Linked DNA regions of Antarctobacter heliothermus. The protein of the gene in region 1 binds, or shares a complex with, the protein of each later gene. Links are inferred from orthologs where the notes say so. Each region holds a gene or a part of one and is shown on either strand. Other genes may lie near its edges.

What was found.
Region 2: the proteins of ANTHELSMS3_RS10300 (region 1) and xseA are in contact, whole or in part, in a cryo-EM structure (PDB 8TXR), measured with the Escherichia coli proteins. The link is inferred for Antarctobacter heliothermus from one-to-one orthologs.

Annotation. Positions count from the first base shown.
Region 1 is NZ_CP022540.1:2,162,797-2,173,998, forward strand. The notes cover bases 5,151-8,046. They hold ANTHELSMS3_RS10300 (exodeoxyribonuclease VII small subunit), read left to right. Parts: upstream 5,151-6,425; coding sequence 6,426-6,668; downstream 6,669-8,046. Other genes in these bases: ANTHELSMS3_RS10290 (response regulator), read left to right, coding at 5,151-5,394; ANTHELSMS3_RS10295 (histone deacetylase family protein), read left to right, coding at 5,506-6,429; ANTHELSMS3_RS10305 (polyprenyl synthetase family protein), read left to right, coding at 6,668-7,540; dxs (1-deoxy-D-xylulose-5-phosphate synthase), read left to right, coding at 7,559-8,046. In the rest of the region: ANTHELSMS3_RS10265 (ABC transporter permease), read left to right, coding at 1-70; ANTHELSMS3_RS10270 (ABC transporter permease), read left to right, coding at 193-1,377; ANTHELSMS3_RS10275 (PAS domain-containing protein), read left to right, coding at 1,487-2,725; ANTHELSMS3_RS10280 (branched-chain amino acid aminotransferase), read right to left, coding at 3,154-4,026; ANTHELSMS3_RS10285 (MarR family winged helix-turn-helix transcriptional regulator), read left to right, coding at 4,193-4,696; more of ANTHELSMS3_RS10290, read left to right, coding at 4,693-5,150; more of dxs, read left to right, coding at 8,047-9,484; ANTHELSMS3_RS10315 (exopolysaccharide biosynthesis protein), read right to left, coding at 9,505-10,131; ANTHELSMS3_RS10320 (SDR family oxidoreductase), read right to left, coding at 10,128-10,991; ANTHELSMS3_RS10325 (lytic transglycosylase domain-containing protein), read left to right, coding at 11,180-11,202. UniProt on the Escherichia coli protein: Bidirectionally degrades single-stranded DNA into large acid-insoluble oligonucleotides, which are then degraded further into small acid-soluble oligonucleotides.
Region 2 is NZ_CP022540.1:4,478,811-4,486,394, reverse strand. What follows is about bases 4,662-7,494. They hold xseA (exodeoxyribonuclease VII large subunit), read left to right. Parts: upstream 4,662-5,223; coding sequence 5,224-6,765; downstream 6,766-7,494. Other genes in these bases: phaR (polyhydroxyalkanoate synthesis repressor PhaR), read left to right, coding at 6,868-7,404; purD (phosphoribosylamine--glycine ligase), read right to left, coding at 4,662-5,046. Also shown: ANTHELSMS3_RS21240 (hypothetical protein), read right to left, coding at 1-1,464; ANTHELSMS3_RS21235 (thiamine diphosphokinase), read left to right, coding at 1,603-2,289; ANTHELSMS3_RS21230 (DMT family transporter), read right to left, coding at 2,210-3,160; ANTHELSMS3_RS21225 (hypothetical protein), read right to left, coding at 3,198-3,743; more of purD, read right to left, coding at 3,781-4,661. UniProt on the Escherichia coli protein: Bidirectionally degrades single-stranded DNA into large acid-insoluble oligonucleotides, which are then degraded further into small acid-soluble oligonucleotides.

The DNA.
Region 1 (11,202 bases):
GGCAGTTTTGATCCTCTATTGGGCTTACGACCGGATCGTGGGCATCGATAACGTCAAGCTGGGGGGCTGAACATGATCATTTTGACAAGGCTTCATCTCCGGTCCGGCACGCGGTCGCGCATCATGCGTCTGGCCACTGACATTGATTCCGCGCGGCCCAGGCCCGCGCAAAAGAAACAGGGGAGCTGACCGATGGCTGTCGAGACACAAGCCGTAAAGCGGCCGATCCAGTTCGTGGCTCCGGTGGCGGGGGCCTCTGGGGCCTTTGCCGGGGTCTTTGTCGGCGCGGCCAACGGGTCTGTCCTGCTTGGTTTGCTGATTGGATTTGTCATTCTGGCCGCGATTGCCTTTGTCCTGCTCGAAGCGCTGGATCCGGGTCTTGAGAAAGCGGCCAAATGGGCATTGATTGCGGCCATGGCCGTCGCTGGATTCCTGCTGGGTGGTCTGCCAGGACTGGTGGTTGGCGGGCTGTTCGGGTGGTTCTTCGGCTGGTTCATCTATTGGGTGGGCATGGGGCGCTACCGGGTGCCGCTGCCGCCCTATCTGACCTCTGGTCAGGTGCTCTGGCACTACGGGTTCCGGGTGCTGTGCGGAGCGATCTTTGTCTTTCTGATCACGCCGATCCTTGTGGTGATGCCACTATCCTTTAACGCGCAGGATTTCTTTACCTTCACGCCGGAAATGCTGCGGTTTGACCCTGCGGGCTATAGCCTCAAACACTACCGTGATTTCTTTACCTCGTCGGAATGGCAACAGGCACTGCGCAATTCGTTGATCATTGCGCCGCTGGCGACGATCCTCTCGGTCAGCTTTGGAACGCTGGCGGCGATCGGCCTGTCGGGTGAGCATGTGCCGTTCCGCCGCGCGATCATGGCGATCCTGATCTCGCCGATGATTGTGCCACTGATCATCTCAGCGGCGGGGATGTATTTCTTCTATTCGCGGATTGGATTGCAGGGCACGCTGCTGGGCGTGGTTCTGGCCCATGCCGCCCTTGGTATCCCGTTTGTTATCATTACCGTGACGGCGACACTGGTTGGTTTCGATCGTTCGTTGACGCGGGCGGCGGCCAACATGGGGGCCGATCCAGTCACTACATTCTTTCGGGTGCAGATGCCGTTGATCCTGCCGGGGGTGATTTCGGGCGGCTTGTTCGCCTTCATCACGTCCTTCGATGAGGTGGTGGTGGTGATCTTTGTCGGCTCTGCTCGACAACAAACACTGCCGTGGCAGATGTTCACCGGTCTTCGCGAACAGATCAGCCCGACCATCTTGGCCGTGGCGACGATTCTGGTTATCATTTCGATCGCATTGCTGACCACGGTCGAGCTGTTGCGGCGGCGGTCGGAGAGAATGCGCGGGCTCAGCCCGGGCTAACTTTCGCTTTTATCGCAAATTCGGGCGCGGCACCTCGGTGTCGCGCTTTTGCGTTTAGGGTTTGCAAAGAGATTTGGACCTAATGTCGCCTCCAAACAGGAGACGTCGCATGTCCGAACTCGATCCCGCATTTCCGTCTAGGTTGTCCAATTCTGAGGTGAAATTCCTTCTGTCAGAGGCGATTTATTCGCGCACCGACAAGCGCGGGGTCATTCAGGCCTGCAACCAGGTGTTCTATCGCGTCGCCGGGCATGATTGGGACCGCATCATAGGCGCTCCGCACAAGCTGATCCGCCACCCTGACATGCCGCGTGGGGTATTTCATTTCGTCTGGGAACGACTCAAAACGGGCCAACCGACCGGAGCCTACGTCAAGAACCGTCGATCTTGCGGGCGGTACTACTGGGTCTTCGCTCTCTTCGCGCCGACAGAGGATGGCTATATCTCGACCAGGATCAAGCCAATCTCTCCCCTGTGTGCCGAGGTTCAGGAATTCTATGCTGAAATGCTGGAGCGTGAAAAGGGCGGTGCCAGCCCGGCGGAGTCCGCCGAGGACCTATGCGCCTGGGTCCGCAATAAGGGGTTCACCTGCTATGACGCCTTTCAGAGCCACGCGCTAGCGACTGAATTCGAAGCCCGGTCGCGCCAAATGGGCTGTACCCTTGATCCACGGTTGAAACGGTTCATCGACATGACGCAGGCGATTTCCGATGTCTGGGATGAGGCTGACAGGATGACCGAAGCGTTCAAAGCAATCCGTACGGTTCCGATGAACATGCGTATCATTGCGTCGCGGCTGGAAAACGCCGGTGGCCCGATCAGTGCGATCTCAGTCAACTACAGTCAGATGCTGGAGGAAATGACAACCTGGGTCAAAACCTTCGTCGAAGGGGAGGACTGCGTTTTTGCCAAGATCCGCAATGCCGTGCTGATGGGGCAGTTCCTGACCTTTGCATCGGCAACTGAACGAGAGATGATTACTGCCTTTGGCGCCACGGATGATGCCTATCCAGATGATGTGGACGTCGCGCACGAAATTGCCGTGCTGGCAGGACATGAAAAGCGTTTCATGCAGCAGGCGGCTGACAATCTGTCGTCCGTCGAGCGTGAGGCGCGGCGGTTTTCGCTCAGTGTTTTGGACATGAAACGATTTGTCACCGGGCTGAGTTCAACGCGCATGATGTGCAAGATCGAAAGCGCCAGCCTGTCCGAATCCGGGACAGGGCTGACCGGGATCGTCGAGCAGTTGGACAGTTGCCAGGAAGAGATCGAACAGCGGCTTGCGCGGGTTATGGATCTGAACGCTGTTATCCAGAACAATACCTCGATGCTGCGGTCGATGCTTTGATTGGGTATCCGCATAAAGCACCAAGCCACGGATGTCTGGGCACGGGCGGGATCAACGCGCCACATCGGAAATTCGGCGAATGACGGTGCAAACGGCTGGCTTCACCGCCGATGCTGCCTACGCCAACTCGGAGGCGCTTTTCGGGTTGTCCGAGTTGTTCTGCCCACGCATCGACACAGGGTGTGGTCCATTCAGGCTACTGCGTGGTCCGGCGCGCGGCGGATATGATTGGCCCGAGTTCCACACACCCATCAGGCATCTGGAGAGGCCTAGAGGCGCTATCGCAGCCTTTGAGCATATCAGCGTCATGACCCAATGCCGGAGCGTCCTGGGTCAGCTCCGTGTCGGTAGCGACAAGTTCGTTCAAACGCAAAGCGGCAGGGCCACAGGCCCTGCCGCTGAGAAACCTCGATCCGGCGAATGGACGTTCAGCTGCGGACCAGCTTTTCGTAGTCTTCAGAAATCTCGCGGGTCAATGCGCCGACCTCAAAGTTGAAGTCGCCAATCTGGCCCACTGGCGTGACTTCGGCCGCAGTGCCGGTCAGCCAGCATTGCTCAAAGCCTTCCATCTCTTCGGGCATGATATGACGCTCATGCACCTTGATCTGCTTTCCTTCCAGCATCCCGATCACGGTCTGGCGGGTCAACCCGTTGAGGAAGCAGTCGGGTTTGGGCGTATGCACTTCGCCATCTTTCACGAAAAAGATGTTGGCGCCTGTCGCCTCGGCCACATAGCCGCGATAATCCATGAACAGCGCATCGGAACAGCCTTTGGCCTCTGCCGCGTGTTTCGACGTGGTGCAGATCATGTAGAGACCGGCGGCCTTGGCGTGCACCGGGATCGTCTCTGGCGAGGGGCGCTTCCAGCGCGAGATGTCCAGCTTGGCGCCCTTCATCTTGGCGTCGCCGTAATAGTTACCCCAGGACCAGGCTGCGATGGCCAGTCGGACCGGGTTGCGCGCAGAGGCGACACCCATGTCCGGCCCCGCCCCACGCCACGCAACCGCGCGCACATAGGCGTCCGTCAGGCCGTTGGCGGCCAGTACCGCGATCTTGGCGGCTTCGATCTCATCGACGGTATAGGGGATCTCGAAATCCAGTTCGCGGGCCGAGAAATGCAACCGCTCGGAGTGCTTGCGCGACAAGAAGATCTTGCCGTTGTAGCACCGCTCGCCTTCGAAGACTGAACTGGCATAGTGAAGGCCGTGGGTCAGAACGTGCACATTGGCCGCCCGCCAGTCTACCATCTGGCCATCCAGCCAGATCTTGCCGTCGCGATCGTCATATGCGCCATCTGCCATCTTGGTTCTCCTCACATTCAGCAGGTGATTTTTTTCGATTATTGCGTTTCTTGCGTCCGAAACGGACATAAAGTTGCGTAAAATCTGCGACTCGCTACCAGTTGGTCCTTGGAATGTCAATAAGGCTGACTTAAAGTGCCTCCGGGCCAGACAAGGGCGATTGACGATGTCAGAAGGGCGTACAGCGCAGGGGGAAACCCTGCTTTATCTCACGGATGAACAGCTGCGGCAGGGGGCTGAGGCAATGTTCTTTGCCTATCGGGGGTTTACCGCTGATCCTGACCGTATCCTGGACGGGCTATGCTATGGTCGTGCGCACCACCGCGCGCTGCATTTCATACACACCGCGCCTGGCACGACCGTGAACAACCTGCTGAGCATTCTCGGGGTCACGAAGCAATCGTTGAATCGGGTGCTGCGCACAATGATAGAGGATGGTCTGGTCGAAAGCCGGGTCGGTCGTGTCGACAAGCGCGAGCGCCACCTGTACCTGACAGAGGCGGGCGATACGCTGGAACGTCAATTGTCGGATGCGCAAAGGATGCGGATGCGCGCGGCCTTTCGTGATGCCGGGCCAGAGGCTGTCGCGGGCTTTCGCCGCGTGCTGGAGGCGATGATGGACCCGGAGATGCGCAGGCAGTACCAAAGGCTGAGGGAGGGCCGCGGATGAGCGAGAACGACGCCCATCTGCTGATCGTCGATGACGATGAGCGGATCAGGGGACTGCTGCAAAAATTCCTGATCCGGAACGGGTTCCTTGTTAGTGCGGCGCGGGATGCCGCCCATGCACGGCGGCTGTTGTCCGGGCTGGATTTCGACATGATCGTGCTGGACGTGATGATGCCGGGTGAGGATGGCGTGAGTCTGACAAAGGGGATTCGAGAAACCTCGCAGACGCCGGTACTGTTGCTGACTGCCCGGTCTGAAACAGAGGACCGGATCAAGGGACTCGAGGCCGGAGCGGACGACTATCTGGCCAAGCCATTCGAGCCCAAGGAACTGCTGCTGCGGATCAATGCGATCCTGCGCCGGATGCCAGAGACCACCGCCGAATCCAGCGTGCCCAAGCTGCTGACATTGGGTGACATCCGCTATGACATTGAGCGCGGCGAGATGTGGCAGGGCGAGGATATGGTGCGGCTGACCGCAACAGAAAGCCAGTTGATGCGGATCTTTTCCGCCCGTCCGGGAGAGCCGCTGAGTCGCGCCAAGCTGGTAGAGGAGCTGGGCCGCGATAAAGGGCAGGCGCAGGAACGCGCGGTCGATGTTCAGATCACCCGACTGCGGCGCAAGATGGAGGCGGACCCCAAGCAACCGCGCTATTTGCAGACGGTACGCGGGGCGGGATACATGCTGGCGCCCGACTGACGGCCCGACTGACTGGTTGTGGGGACGCACGTTTCGCGTTTTTGTCGGGCTGAGGCGCTTTCGGATCGGGCGCTTTTCAGGTGTTATTTCGGAAAAGAAACTGGGGGCACGATGGCAACGGCACTCTTTACCCACGCGGATGCGCTGGATCATGTGACGCCCGAAGGGCATCCAGAGCGAGTGGCGCGGATCGAACATCTGCTGCACGCGTTGGCCGGGTTGGATCTGGTGCGCGAAACCGCACCAGAGGCGACAGAGGCGCATTTACGGCTTTGCCATCCACAGCGCTACATCGACCGGATTCGGTCGGCTGTGCCGGACAGTGGTCAATTCCAGTTGGATGCGGATACTTGGCTGTCGTCAGGCTCATTCCGTGCCGGGTTGCGTGGTGCGGGTGCGGCGATTGCGGCGGTGGATATGGTGCTGGGCGGACAGGTGGCCAATGCGTTTTGCGCCATGCGCCCGCCGGGACACCATGCCGAAACAGAGACGCCGATGGGGTTTTGCCTGTTTGGCAACGTAGCTATCGCCGCCAAACTCGCGTTGGAGGCACATGGGCTGGCCCGCGTCGCAGTGGTCGATTTCGACGTACACCATGGCAATGGGACGCAGGACTTGCTGTGGGACGAGGCGCGTTCGCTGTTCATCGGCTCACACCAGATGCCGCTTTGGCCAGGCACTGGCGGGGTGGAAGATCGTGGCGAGCATGACAATGTGCTCAACCTGCCACTGCCGCCCGGATCGGGCGGGTCCGAGATGCGCAGCGTCTGGACGCCTGCGCTATCGCGTATCCGCGACTTTCAGCCCGAATTGCTGATCATCTCCGCCGGCTTTGACGCGCATCAGGATGATCCGCTGGCGCAGTTGGAATGGAACGTTGACGATTTCCGCTGGATCACTCGCGAATTGTGCGATCTGGCGGCGGATGTCTGCGACGGTCGCGTGGTGTCCTGCCTCGAAGGGGGCTATGACCTTGGCGCGCTCAGCACAAGCGGCAAGGCGCATGTGGAAATCTTGATGGAGGCAGGCCAATGAGCGAGACACCGGTCGAAGAGATGAGTTTTGAGCAGGCCATGACCGAACTGGAAAAGGTCGTGGGGATGCTGGAACGCGGCGACGTGGCTCTGGAAGAGTCGATCACGCTGTATGAGCGTGGCGCACAACTGAAAAAACGCTGTGAGCAAAAGCTGAAGGATGCCGAGGAAAAGGTTGCCCTCATCACGCTGGACAGCGACGGCAACCCAGTGGGGACGAAGCCGGTCGAGGGGCTCTGATGAGCTTTGATGACGGGCTGGCGTCGGCGGCCTCTGCGATCGGCACACATCTGGAAACGGTCCTGGCCGACTTTCCCGATCTGCCTGTGACGCGAGCGATGGGCTATGCAGTGGCGGGTGGTAAACGCCTGCGTGGCTATCTGGTGCTGGAGGGCGCGCGCCTGCATGGCGTGGCACCGGAGCGCGCGATCTGGCCTGCCTGTGCGATTGAGGCAATCCACGCCTATAGCCTCGTCCATGACGATCTGCCGTGTATGGATGACGATGACCTGAGACGTGGTCTGCCCACGGTGCATCGGAAATGGGATGAGGCAACCGCAGTATTGGCGGGGGATGCCTTACAGACCCTCGGGTTTGAAATGGTCGCACGGGATGCCTGTCATGACGACCCGGTGGTCCGAGCCGATTTGGCGCTGAGCCTTGCAAGGGCCTCTGGCGCGCAGGGCATGGTGCTTGGACAGGCATTGGACATGGCGGCGGAACAGGCGGATACGCCATTGACGTTGGATGAGATCACGGCCCTGCAGGCGGGCAAGACCGGCGCGCTGATCTGCTGGGCGGCAGAGGCGGGCGCACGGATGGCGCGTGTCGATCTGACACCGCTTACGGGCTATGCGCAGCGCCTTGGCCTTGCCTTTCAAATCGCCGATGACATTCTGGATGTCGAAGGGGACGCAGCGCAGATGGGCAAGGCGGTGGGCAAGGACGCGGATCGCGGCAAGGCGACCTTTGTCAGCCTGCTGGGATTGGACGGGGCGAAACGCCGCGCCGAAACCCTTGTGACCGAGGCGTGTGATTGCCTATCTTTGTATGGTGCAGAGGCGATCAACTTGCAGCAGGCCGCGCGCTTCGTTATTGCGCGGCGGACCTGACCAGACGGAGGCTGCCCCATGACCGATCGGCCCCAGACCCCCTTGCTTGACCGGGTGACATCCCCGGCGGACCTCAAGCAGTTTTCCGATGCCGAGCTGGAACATCTGGCTGTAGAATTGCGGGCAGAAACAATTTCTGCCGTGTCCGAGACCGGCGGCCACCTTGGCGCGGGCCTTGGCGTGGTCGAACTGACGGTGGCGTTGCATGCGATCTTTGACAGTCCGCGTGACAAGATCATCTGGGACGTCAGTCACCAGTGTTACCCGCACAAGATCCTGACCGGGCGGCGCGACCGTATCCGCACCTTGCGGCAAAAGGACGGGCTGTCGGGGTTCACCAAACGATCTGAGTCACCCTACGATCCCTTTGGCGCAGCGCATTCCAGCACCTCCATCAGCGCCGCCCTTGGTTTTGCCGTGGCGCGCGATCTGGGGGGGCTGTGTGACACCGGGCACGGCGATGCCATTGCCGTGATCGGCGACGGCGCGATGAGCGCGGGCATGGCGTTTGAGGCGATGAACAACGCGGGCCATCTGGGCAAGCGGCTGATCGTGATCCTCAACGACAATGAGATGAGCATCGCACCTCCCACTGGCGCGATGTCCTCTTACCTCAGCCGTCTGTACGCCGAGGCCCCGTTTCAGGATCTCAAGGCCGCCGCCAAGGGGGCGGTGTCCTTTCTTCCCGAACCCTTCCGCGAAGGCGCGCGGCGCGCCAAGGAGATGCTCAAGGGCATGACCGTGGGCGGGACGCTGTTCGAGGAGCTGGGGTTCTCCTATCTTGGGCCACTGGACGGGCATGACCTCGACCAGTTGTTGCCGGTCCTGCGCACGGTACGTCAGCGCGCCACCGGGCCGATCCTGCTGCATGTGCTGACCAAAAAGGGCAAGGGCTATAGCCACGCCGAACATGCTCCGGACAAGGGGCACGCGCGGGCCAAGTTCGACGTTGTCACCGGCAAGCAGAAAAAGGCACCGTCCAATGCGCCCAGCTATACCAAGGTGTTTGCGCAGGCGCTGTTGCAGCACGCCGCCGACGATCCGCGCATCTGCGCGGTGACAGCGGCGATGCCGGACGGCACCGGGCTGGATCTGTTCGCGGAACGCTATCCGTCACGGTGTTTCGATGTGGGCATCGCCGAACAGCATGGCGTGACCTTTTCCGCCGGGCTGGCGGCGGGCGGGATGCGGCCATTCTGCGCGATGTATTCGACGTTTCTACAGCGCGGCTATGATCAGGTTGTGCATGACGTGGCGATCCAGCGTCTTCCGGTGCGCTTTGCCATCGACCGCGCGGGGCTGGTGGGCGCGGATGGCGCGACCCATGCGGGCAGCTTTGATGTTGCTTACTTGGCTAACCTGCCCGGCTTTGTCGTGATGGCTGCGGCGGACGAGGCAGAGCTGAAGCATATGGTCGCCACCGCCGCCGCGCATGACGAGGGGCCGATCGCCTTTCGCTATCCGCGCGGAGAGGGCTCGGGTGTGGAGATGCCGGAACGCGGTCAGGTGCTGGAGATCGGCAAAGGCCGCATGATGCGTGAAGGCAAGGGCGTCGCTATCTTGTCCTTTGGCACGCGCCTGTCCGAAGTGCTGAAAGCGTGTGAGGCTCTGGAGGCGCGCGGCGTATCGCCCACCGTGGCGGATGCGCGTTTTGCCAAGCCGCTGGACCGGGACCTGATCCTGCAACTGGCGCGGGATCATGAGGCGTTGATCACCATTGAAGAGGGCGCCATCGGTGGCTTTGGCAGCCATGTGGCGCAGCTACTGGCCGAAGAGGGTGTTTTTGACAGCGGTTTGAAATATCGTTCAATGGTGCTGCCTGATACCTTTATCGACCATGCCAGCCCGACGGACATGTACGCGGCGGCCAAAATGAACGCGTCGGACATCGAGACGAAGGTGCTCGAGGTTCTGGGCGCAAGGGTGCTGGACAAGCGGGCCTGACCGGGCCCGCCTCTGCCGTTTCAGATCAGACCCGACCAGAGCGAGACCAGCGCCAGAACGACCAGACCGGCCTGAATATACCCGGCCAGTAGATACAGACCGTCGCGCGTCATCACGCCGAACATCATCATTGCCACCGCCCCGGCAAAGAACGAGGTCACAAAGGGCAGGATCTCGAGAAACGGCCAGGACAGCGCGATCAGCGTCACTGCCGCAAAGGCAAGCGGCCTCACCGGGCGCGAGGTCAGCAGCCTGAGCCGACCACTGCTGTGCCGATCCATCCAGCCCGCCGGTTTGCTGAGCCAGTCGATCGCCTTGGTCATCTTTTTCGCGCTGACACTGCGACGATGCAGAAAACCGGGCAACCACAGATGCCGCCGTCCCAGCAAGGCCTGAATCGACACCAGCATTGTGATCAGCGCGCCGATGGTTGGACTGCCCGGAATGCCGGAAATCGGTGAAACCAGAACAATCGCGGGGACAAGGATCACGGCGGCAAAGGATTGGTCACCAACGCGGCTCAGCACGTCGCCGACAGAGACCCGCGTGTCACCCTCGCCGGGGCGCATGGCCTCCAGCAATTCCCCAAGGGATTGTGGGCTGCGTTTGGATGTCGTCTCTGTTGTTTCAGGGTCGGCGGTCATCATTCGGACGCCTGTTCGGCGGCGAGGATTGCCGCCAGTGCGCTTTGATAATCGGGATAGCGCAGGGTCACGCCCAATTCCTTTTTGATACGTTCGTTCGAAACGCGTTTGCTTTCGCCATAGAAACTGCGGGCCATCGGGGAAAGTTCCGCCTCTTCAAAGGCGACCTCGGGCGGGACGGGCATCCCCAGCATCTCAGCGGCGCAGGCGATCACGTCCTGCGGCGGGGCGGGCGCGTCATCACACAGGTTGTAGACAGCGCCCGGATTGGGTTGCGCGATGGAGGCACGCAAGACTTGCGCGATATCCTCGACATGGATGCGAGAGAAAACCTGATCGGGCTTGATGATCCGCCGCGCGGTGCCTTTGCGCAGCTTGGCAAAGGGTCCGCGTCCGGGACCGTAGATGCCCGCCAGACGGAAGATATGCAGCGGCAATTCGGGAATGTCGGCCCATGCCTGTTCGGCGGCGACCCGCATCTGGCCGCGTCGGCTGGACGGGGTCAGGGGGGAGCCCTCATCGACCCAGCCGCCCGCATGGTCGCCATAGACGCCTGTGGTCGAGAGATAGCCCGCCCATTCCAGCGCGGGCGCGTGACGGGCGATGTCAGGGCCGATCATGCGCAGAGCGGGATCACCCTCGGCGTCCGGAGCCGCTGAGATCAGCAGATGGGTCGCGTGTTGCAGCGCCTCTGTCACGGCCTCTGCCTGCCACAGGATCGGGGTGATCCCGGTGGCGGAAAGCTGCGCCATCTTGTCGGCACTGCGTGTGGTTCCGATCACCTGCCAGCCCTCGGGCAGCAAAACATCGGCAAGAGCGCGCGCGGAAAATCCGTGGCCAAGGGAGAGCAGGGTACAAGTCATTGGCCTTAGTTGGCGCTGCGGGCGTCAAGTTGCAAGTCTTGTCGCGATGTCGCAGGCGGGAAACGACGCGCGGACCGGCGCCGGTGTTTTGCGTGGCTCGGGCGGCGTTTCGCCGACGCGACGGCTGCGGACTCGCGCCGTTAAAAAACGCGGGCTAGGACAAAACCGTTCTTTCCGGAGTTTTCGACATGCTGGCCCGTCGCGCCTTTCT
Region 2 (7,584 bases), 2.3 Mb from region 1 along the record:
CGGCATGGTCGACGCAAAGGTGGGGTCCGGCGCGATATCGTCGTCGTCGTCCCATGCTCCGAAATCGCTGGCAAGTTCGGCCTTCACAGCGGCGAGCTCGCGGGCGAGTTCCTCTTCTTCATCGGGTGACAGGCTGCTGATGTCCGACTTGGCCACCGGCGGCGGTGCCACCTGTTCAAGTTCGGTTTCTGGCGCGACTTCTGGTGCGTCTTCGGGCACCTCTTCCAGCATGCCGTCGTCGATGGCATGCTCAAAGGCGGCGCGCTTGACCTTGACCACACGGGCGCGCAATTGCGGGTCCGGTGTGGCAGGCGCTGGCGGCTCTGCGGTTGCTGCCTCATCGGTAGACCGGGGCGTCAGCGGCCCTTCGGCAGCCCAGGTGCGGCCAAGGGCGGCCGCGACAGCCTCAATCGTGTCATCATTATCGGCGTCGTCGGTGTCGTCGATGTCCCGGTCGAGGCTGTCGGCCTCGGCGGTCGCCGGTTCAGGCGCGTCATCGTGGCTGTCGGCCTTGTCCGTGTCGTTGCTGGCAATAAGGCTGGCGACGGCGGCGTCCAGAACACTGTCGTTGTCGTCGTTATCCTCGACTTCGTCGAGCTCGTCGTAGTCGTCCTCGTGGCTGTCTGCCAGGTCAAGATCATCGGTCAGATCGGCGGCCTCGGCATTGCCGCTTTCGACCACCAGTTCGCCCAGCAGCGATTCGAGCGCGTCGTCATGTGCTGTTTCGTCGGGGGTTTCTTCGGTTAGGGACACTTCGTCCGGTGTCTCTTCGACCAATTCCTCTTCGATCAAAGCCTCTTCGACGGGTGCGTCGTCTTCCGGCACCTCCGCGACAAACGTCTCGGCGAGGGGTGTTTCGACGACCAGCGCCTCTTCGACAAGGGTGTCCTCAATCGGCGCGGCCACATCCGGCGCGTCGTCTTCGGCGGCTGTGTCGGTGTCCGTGTCGGCGATTTGCGCGACAACCGCGCGGATGCGGTCCAGCTTGGCGGCAATTCCGTCCGGAGCGGAAGCAGGCGGAGCAGGCGCCACCTCCGGTCCGTCGGGCACCAGGTCGTCCTGCACGGCCTCATGGTCGAGGTCGCGGGCGTCCGGTGCCAAAGTCTCTGTCAGAACAGCGGTGGCCTCGATGGTGTCATCATCGGGCAAATGATCGGCTGCGCGGGCCGCGGGCGTGCTCATGGCGGCGGCCATGGCCCCGGCAGAGGCCGCGGCGGCCATCACACGCGGCGGGCTGCCCAGCGACAGCGTGCCGCCAGTGTCGGCCATCCGGTCACGCAAGTATTCGGTGGCCAGTTCGGGATCGAACTGCGGTGGTTCCGCGCCGAAAAACCGATCCTCGCCCACAACGCCGCGAAAGAAATGCGTCGTCTCCTTGACCACTTCCATCGGATCGTCAAACCCTTCGGCGGTACAGGAGAAGGTGCCGTAGGACACGGTCAGGATCTTGCTCGAACTCACCATGGTCTGCTCACTTTCATTCGTTCTGCAACAGTGTGTTTACCACGTCGACCGAGACGAAAGCTGTTCAAATCTGTGCCGTCAACGGTATCATTTCATGACCGGATTGTGATCTGTTTCCCAAACCGTCATTAATCGGCCATGAAAGTTAAAATTGTTCATGACGATGCGCCGGTGCTGCTGGTCGGCGGCGGAGAGGTCGACCAACAGGTCCTGGCGGCGGCTTTACCTGCAGCGCGGCAGGTGGTAGCAGCCGACGGTGGCGCGGTGCAGCTGTTGTCGCTGGGGCGGATGCCCGACGCCGTCTACGGTGACATGGATTCGCTGTCGCCAGAGGTGCAGGGCCAACTGGCACCGGGCGTGCTGCGCGCGATCCCGGAACAGAACAGCACCGATTTCGACAAATGCCTGCGCCATATTGAGGCGCCTTTGGTCCTTGGCTATGGCTTTCTGGGTCACAGGCTGGACCACCAACTGGCCGCGATGACCGTGTTGGTCAGGCGCGCGGACCGGCGCTGTTTGCTGATCGGGGCAGAGGACGTGGTGATGGTCTGCCCGCCGCAGTTGTCGCTGGACCTGCCCAACGGCACTCGGTTTTCACTATATCCGATGGCGCCGGTCACGGGCCGATCGACGGGGCTGCGCTGGCCCATCGACGGGCTGGCGTTCACGCCCGCAGGCACCACCGGAACCTCGAATGAGGTCAGTGGTCCAGTGCAGTTGCACATGGATGCGCCGGCCATGCTGCTTATCCTGCCGGTGGCGTGCCTGAGTGCATTGCTTGCGGGGCTGGCGGACGCGCCCGGAACATGGCCCGCTCGCGAATGACGATATACAGGCCCGCGCCGATGGTGATGGCGATGCCCACCGTTGCCAGCGGGCCGGGCAGGTCGCCGAAGATGGCAAACCCTACGGCGGTGGCAAATGGGATTTCCAGATACTGCATCGGGGCCAGCGTCGCGGCGGGCGCATAGCGCAGCGACCACGTCATCAGCAGATGCGCAAAGGTCCCGGCGGTGCCCATCAGCGCGATCAGCACCCAGCCGCGCTGGCCGGGGGCGATCCATGCGAGCTCTGGCAGAACATCGGCGGGCGTCAGCGCCATGACCGGCACCAGCAGGACCAACGCGACCATCGCCGACACCGCCTGCATCCCGATCGGGTCGGTGGTCCCGGCAATGCGCCGCGTCACCAGCATGAAAAAGGCAAAGATTACGGCGACCCCCAAAGGCAGCAGCGCGGGCCAGCCGATGTCGGTAAAGGCCGGTTGGACCACCAGCAGGGTCCCGACAAAGCCGACGGCGCAGGCGACAAGGCGGCGCAGGCCAACCTCTTCGCCCAGAAACCAGTAGCCCAGCAGCAACATGATGAAGGGCATCACAAAGGCGATGGCCACCGCATCCGCCAGCGGCAGGAACAGCAGCGCGGTGAACACGAAGGCGACGCCGGCGATGTGCAGCAAGGTGCGCAGCACCACAAAACCAAACGTGTGCAGGTCCATCCGCCAGACCCGCCCGGTGAGCAGCGTCAGCGGCACCAGAATCGCCGCCTGAAAGGCAAAGCGCAGGGTGACAAGCTGGCCCACCGCCATCTCGGGACCCAGCAGCTTGGCCAATGCATCCGCAAAGGGGGCCAGCAGGCAGAAGCCCAGCATCAGGGTGACGCCCAGCAGTGGTTTGTCGTGGTCAGAGGTGCTCATGGCGCGACCCTAGCGCCGGTGCGCCGCAGGCGAAATATCAAAGGTTCTGGTCAGGGACTTTTGGCTGGTCGAGCAAATCGACTAAGGTGGGCAGCGCCGAGACCGGAATTTCTACTGGTTTGCGCCAAAGCGCATAGCGATGCATGAGCCAACCGCCGAGCAGCACCAGCGCAATCAAAGGGACAATCATCCCGGGCCACCGATCAGAACTGACGCCGCTGGCCAGTGCGGCAACAGCGATCCCCAGCCCCATGAAAAAGGACAGGCCGCCCACGCCAAACCACAGCGCCTTGATTGCTCCGGTCTCGCCAAGTGTTACCGGCAAGTCAGGGGCGCGACGGGACAAGTGTTCGGCCACCCGGCGACACAATGTACGGTGGGCGGCGCGGTCCGCATTCTTTGGGGACAGGCCAACGCGGGTGTTGATCGAAATGCGGCAAAGCCCCGATGGCCCGCACAGGTCGAGCCGTCGCATCCGCATCAGTTGGACGGTCGACTCCACGAAGGCCGCCGTTTCGATCTCGGTCAGGTCACAGGTGCCGTGCGGGCCGGTCAACAGATCGCCCTCCAGACGCCAGCTCACGGTTTTCCCGATCGGGGCGAGACGGAAGGCGAAATCCTCAGCCAAGGGCGCGCCATCCGATGTCGCGGCGATGCACGTTCTGCGGCCAGTCCACCGCGTCGACCATGGCATAGGCCCGGTCGCGCGCCTCTTGCAGGGTGGCCCCGCGCGCAGTGGCGTTCAGCACCCGCCCGCCATTGGTCAGAACCTTGCCGGCTTCGGATTTGGTGCCCGCATGGAACATCATCTGAAAGCTGTCTTCGGGCAGGCCGTCCAGCCCGCCGATCACCGCGCCCTTGGCATAGTCGCCCGGATACCCCTCGGCGGCCATCACAACGGTCATGGCGTGATCGTCGGCCCATGTGACCTGCGCCTCTGCCAGACGCCCCTCTGCGCAGGCATGCATCAGGTCCAGTGCCTGCGCGCCAAGGCGCAGCATCAGCACCTGACATTCCGGGTCACCAAAGCGCACGTTGTATTCCACCAGACGGGGCTGACCGTTCTCGATCATCAACCCGACATAGAGCACGCCCTGATAGGGCATCCCGCGCTTGACCATTTCGGCCATGGTGGGGCGCACGATCTCGTCCAGTGCCTTTTGCGCGATGTCATCTGTCAGGACCGGGGCAGGGGAATAGGCGCCCATGCCGCCGGTGTTGGGGCCGGTGTCGCCCTCGCCGATGCGCTTGTGATCCTGCGCCGTGCCGATGGGCAGGCAGATGTCGCCGTCCACCAGCACAAAGAAAGACGCCTCTTCGCCGGTCATGAATTCCTCGATCACCACCTCGGCGCCCGCGCCGCCAAATGCGCCGCCGAACATGTCATCGACCGCGGCGCAGGCGTCGTTGATCGTTTCGGCAATGATCACGCCTTTGCCTGCGGCCAGTCCGTCGGCCTTGACCACAATCGGCGCGCCTTGGGCGTGAATATGCGCTTTGGCGGCTTCGGCATCGGTAAAGTGGCCATAGCCAGCGGTGGGCGCATCCACGGCGGCGCAGATTTCCTTGGTAAAGCTTTTGGAGGCTTCCAGCCGTGCGGCAGCCGCAGAGGGGCCAAAGACCAGAATGCCCGCCTCGCGCAGACGATCCGCAACACCCGCCGCCAGCGGGGCCTCTGGCCCGACGATCACCATGTCGATGGCGTGTTCACCGGCAAATTCCGCCACGGCCCCCGGGTCTTCGATATCCAGCGATGCGCATTCGGCGATCTGTTCGATGCCCGCGTTGCCGGGGGCGACGATCAGCTTGTCACATTTGGGGTTTTGCAGTGTGGCCCATGCGAGGCTGTGTTCGCGGCCACCGCCGCCAAGGATGAGGATATTCACGGGCGTGCTCCTGTTCGGGCCGGGAGGGGGCGTCATGCCAGAAGCATGCTTTCGGCATGCCCCCGTCGCCTTTGGCGACTCCCCCAGAGTATTTAGACCAAGAAGAAGCCCGGGGTGGCTTTTCCGGCGGTTTGGGGTCGTTTAAGGTCACGCGCAGGCAAGAGCAAGCGAGGCGATATGGATCTGATCGACGACGGAGCCGAAGGCAACACGCCGGAGTTTTCAGTATCCGAGCTGTCGGGCGCGGTGAAACGTGTGATCGAGGGCGAATTCGGCTTTGTCCGCGTGCGCGGTGAGGTCGGGCGCGTCAGTCGGCCAAGGTCGGGGCATGTGTATCTGGATCTCAAGGATGACCGGTCGGTGATTTCGGGGATCCTGTGGAAAGGTGTGGCCGCGCGCCAGCAGAACCAGCCCGAAGAGGGGATGGAGGTGATCGCCACCGGGCGTCTGACCACCTTCCCCGGTCAGTCCAAGTACCAGATCGTCATCGAAGAGATCCGCCCCGCTGGCGCGGGCGCGCTGATGGCGATGCTGGAAAAGCGCAAGGCGATGTTGCAGGCCGAGGGGCTGTTTGCGGCGGACCGCAAGCGACCTTTGCCGTATCTGCCAGAGATCATCGGTGTTGTGACCTCGCCCTCGGGTGCGGTGATCCGCGATATCCTGCACCGGTTGCGCGACCGGTTCCCGCGCAAGGTTTTGATCTGGCCGGTGGCGGTGCAGGGCGCGGGCTGTGCGCCGCAGGTGGCGCGGGCGATTGAGGGGTTCAACGGGTTATCACGCGGTGGCGCGCTGCCGCGTCCGGATTTGTTGATCGTGGCGCGCGGCGGCGGGTCGGTCGAGGATCTGTGGGGCTTTAACGAAGAGGTGGTCGCGCGGGCGGCGGCGGCCTCTGACATCCCGCTGATCTCTGCGGTGGGGCACGAAACAGACACCACCTTGATCGACTTTGTGTCCGACCGGCGCGCCCCCACGCCCACGGCGGCGGCGGAACTGGCCGTGCCGGTGCGGATGGAGCTGATCGGCACGGTGCGCGATTTCGGTCTGCGGATGGACCGCGCCATGTCGCAACGTCTGGAGGTGCGTGGTCAACGCCTGCGCGACATGTCGCGGGCCTTGCCGCGTGTGGATGAATTGCTGGACGGGCCGCGCCAGCGGCTGGACATCATGGGCGAGCGACTGCCGCAGGCTCTGACCCGCAGCGTCGACCGTCGCAAGCTGGCACTGTCGGAAATCGCAGGCAGCCTGCGCCCCGCCGTCCTGACCCGGGCGATGACCGTCGAACAGCGCCGCCTGTCAGAACGGGCCGCGCGGCTGAAGCCTGCACTCGACCGTCTGGTACAGACACGGCGGGAGGCCTTGGGACGCCGCGCCGACCGGATCAGCGCGCGCCCGATCCTGCGAGAGATCGAGGTGCAAAAGACCCGGCTGGCCGATTTGACCCGGCGTCTGGCGGATGGACAGGAGGCGCGTCAGGCCGATCTGCGTAGCCGTCTGGACGCGCTGACCCGGCTGCACGAAACGCTTGGCTACCGCGAAACGCTGCGGCGCGGCTATGCGGTGGTGCGCGGCGACGGCCATGTGGTGACGACAAAGAGCGCCGCCGAAACCGCCACAGGCCTTGAAATCGAATTTGCCGATGGCAAGCTGAAACTTGGCGGTGGATCTTCATCCCGCAAACCTGCCAAGCCCAAGCTCCCCGAACAGGGCAGCCTGTTCTGAGCGCATAGCGGCCATCTTCACAATAAATACCGCTGGACTTTCTTTTTGTTCTGCACTCGCATAGGCTTGCTGCAATGCATCATTGGCAAGGGAGGGGAGCCTGTGGCCGAGAGTGACAAACCGCTTCTGATCAAGCGCTACGCCAGCCGGCGGCTCTACAATACGGAAACCTCCGACTATGTCACACTTGAGGACATCGCCGGGTTCATCCGAGATGGGCGCGAGGTCAAAATCATCGACCTGAAGTCGGGTGATGACCTGACGCGGCAATACCTGCTGCAGATCGTGGCCGAGAATGAGAGCAAGGGACAAAGCGTCCTGCCGATCAGCGTGCTGACCGACCTTGTGCGCAGCTATACGACTCATGCCACCAGCGCGGTGCCGCAGTTTCTGGCCGCAAGTTTCGAGATGTTTCGCGACAGCCAGTCGAAATGGCTGGAGAACGTCAATACGATGAACCCGATGGCCAAAAGCCTGGAGGCGATGCAGGCCCAGCAAGAGGCCTTTATGAAGGCAATGTCCGGAGCGGCGGCCGATGCGGAGGGCAAGGCACCCGCGTCGCAGGGCAAAGAAGATCTTGAATCGATCAAGCGGCAGTTGACCGAGTTGCAAAGCAAGTTGTCCAAACTGGACAAGTGACCGCTGCGGGATGCCGGGCCTGACGTATTGGGTCATCTTTCTAGTGCAGCCCGGTGGGCTGCGGTGGGGGTAGTCTGACCGTCGCAGCCTGAGTATTCCATTCTGACGGTTGCAAGAGGGGGCTCTGCCCCCTCGGCCTTTGGCCTCTCCCCCGGGATATTTCTGGACAGAAGAAACGCA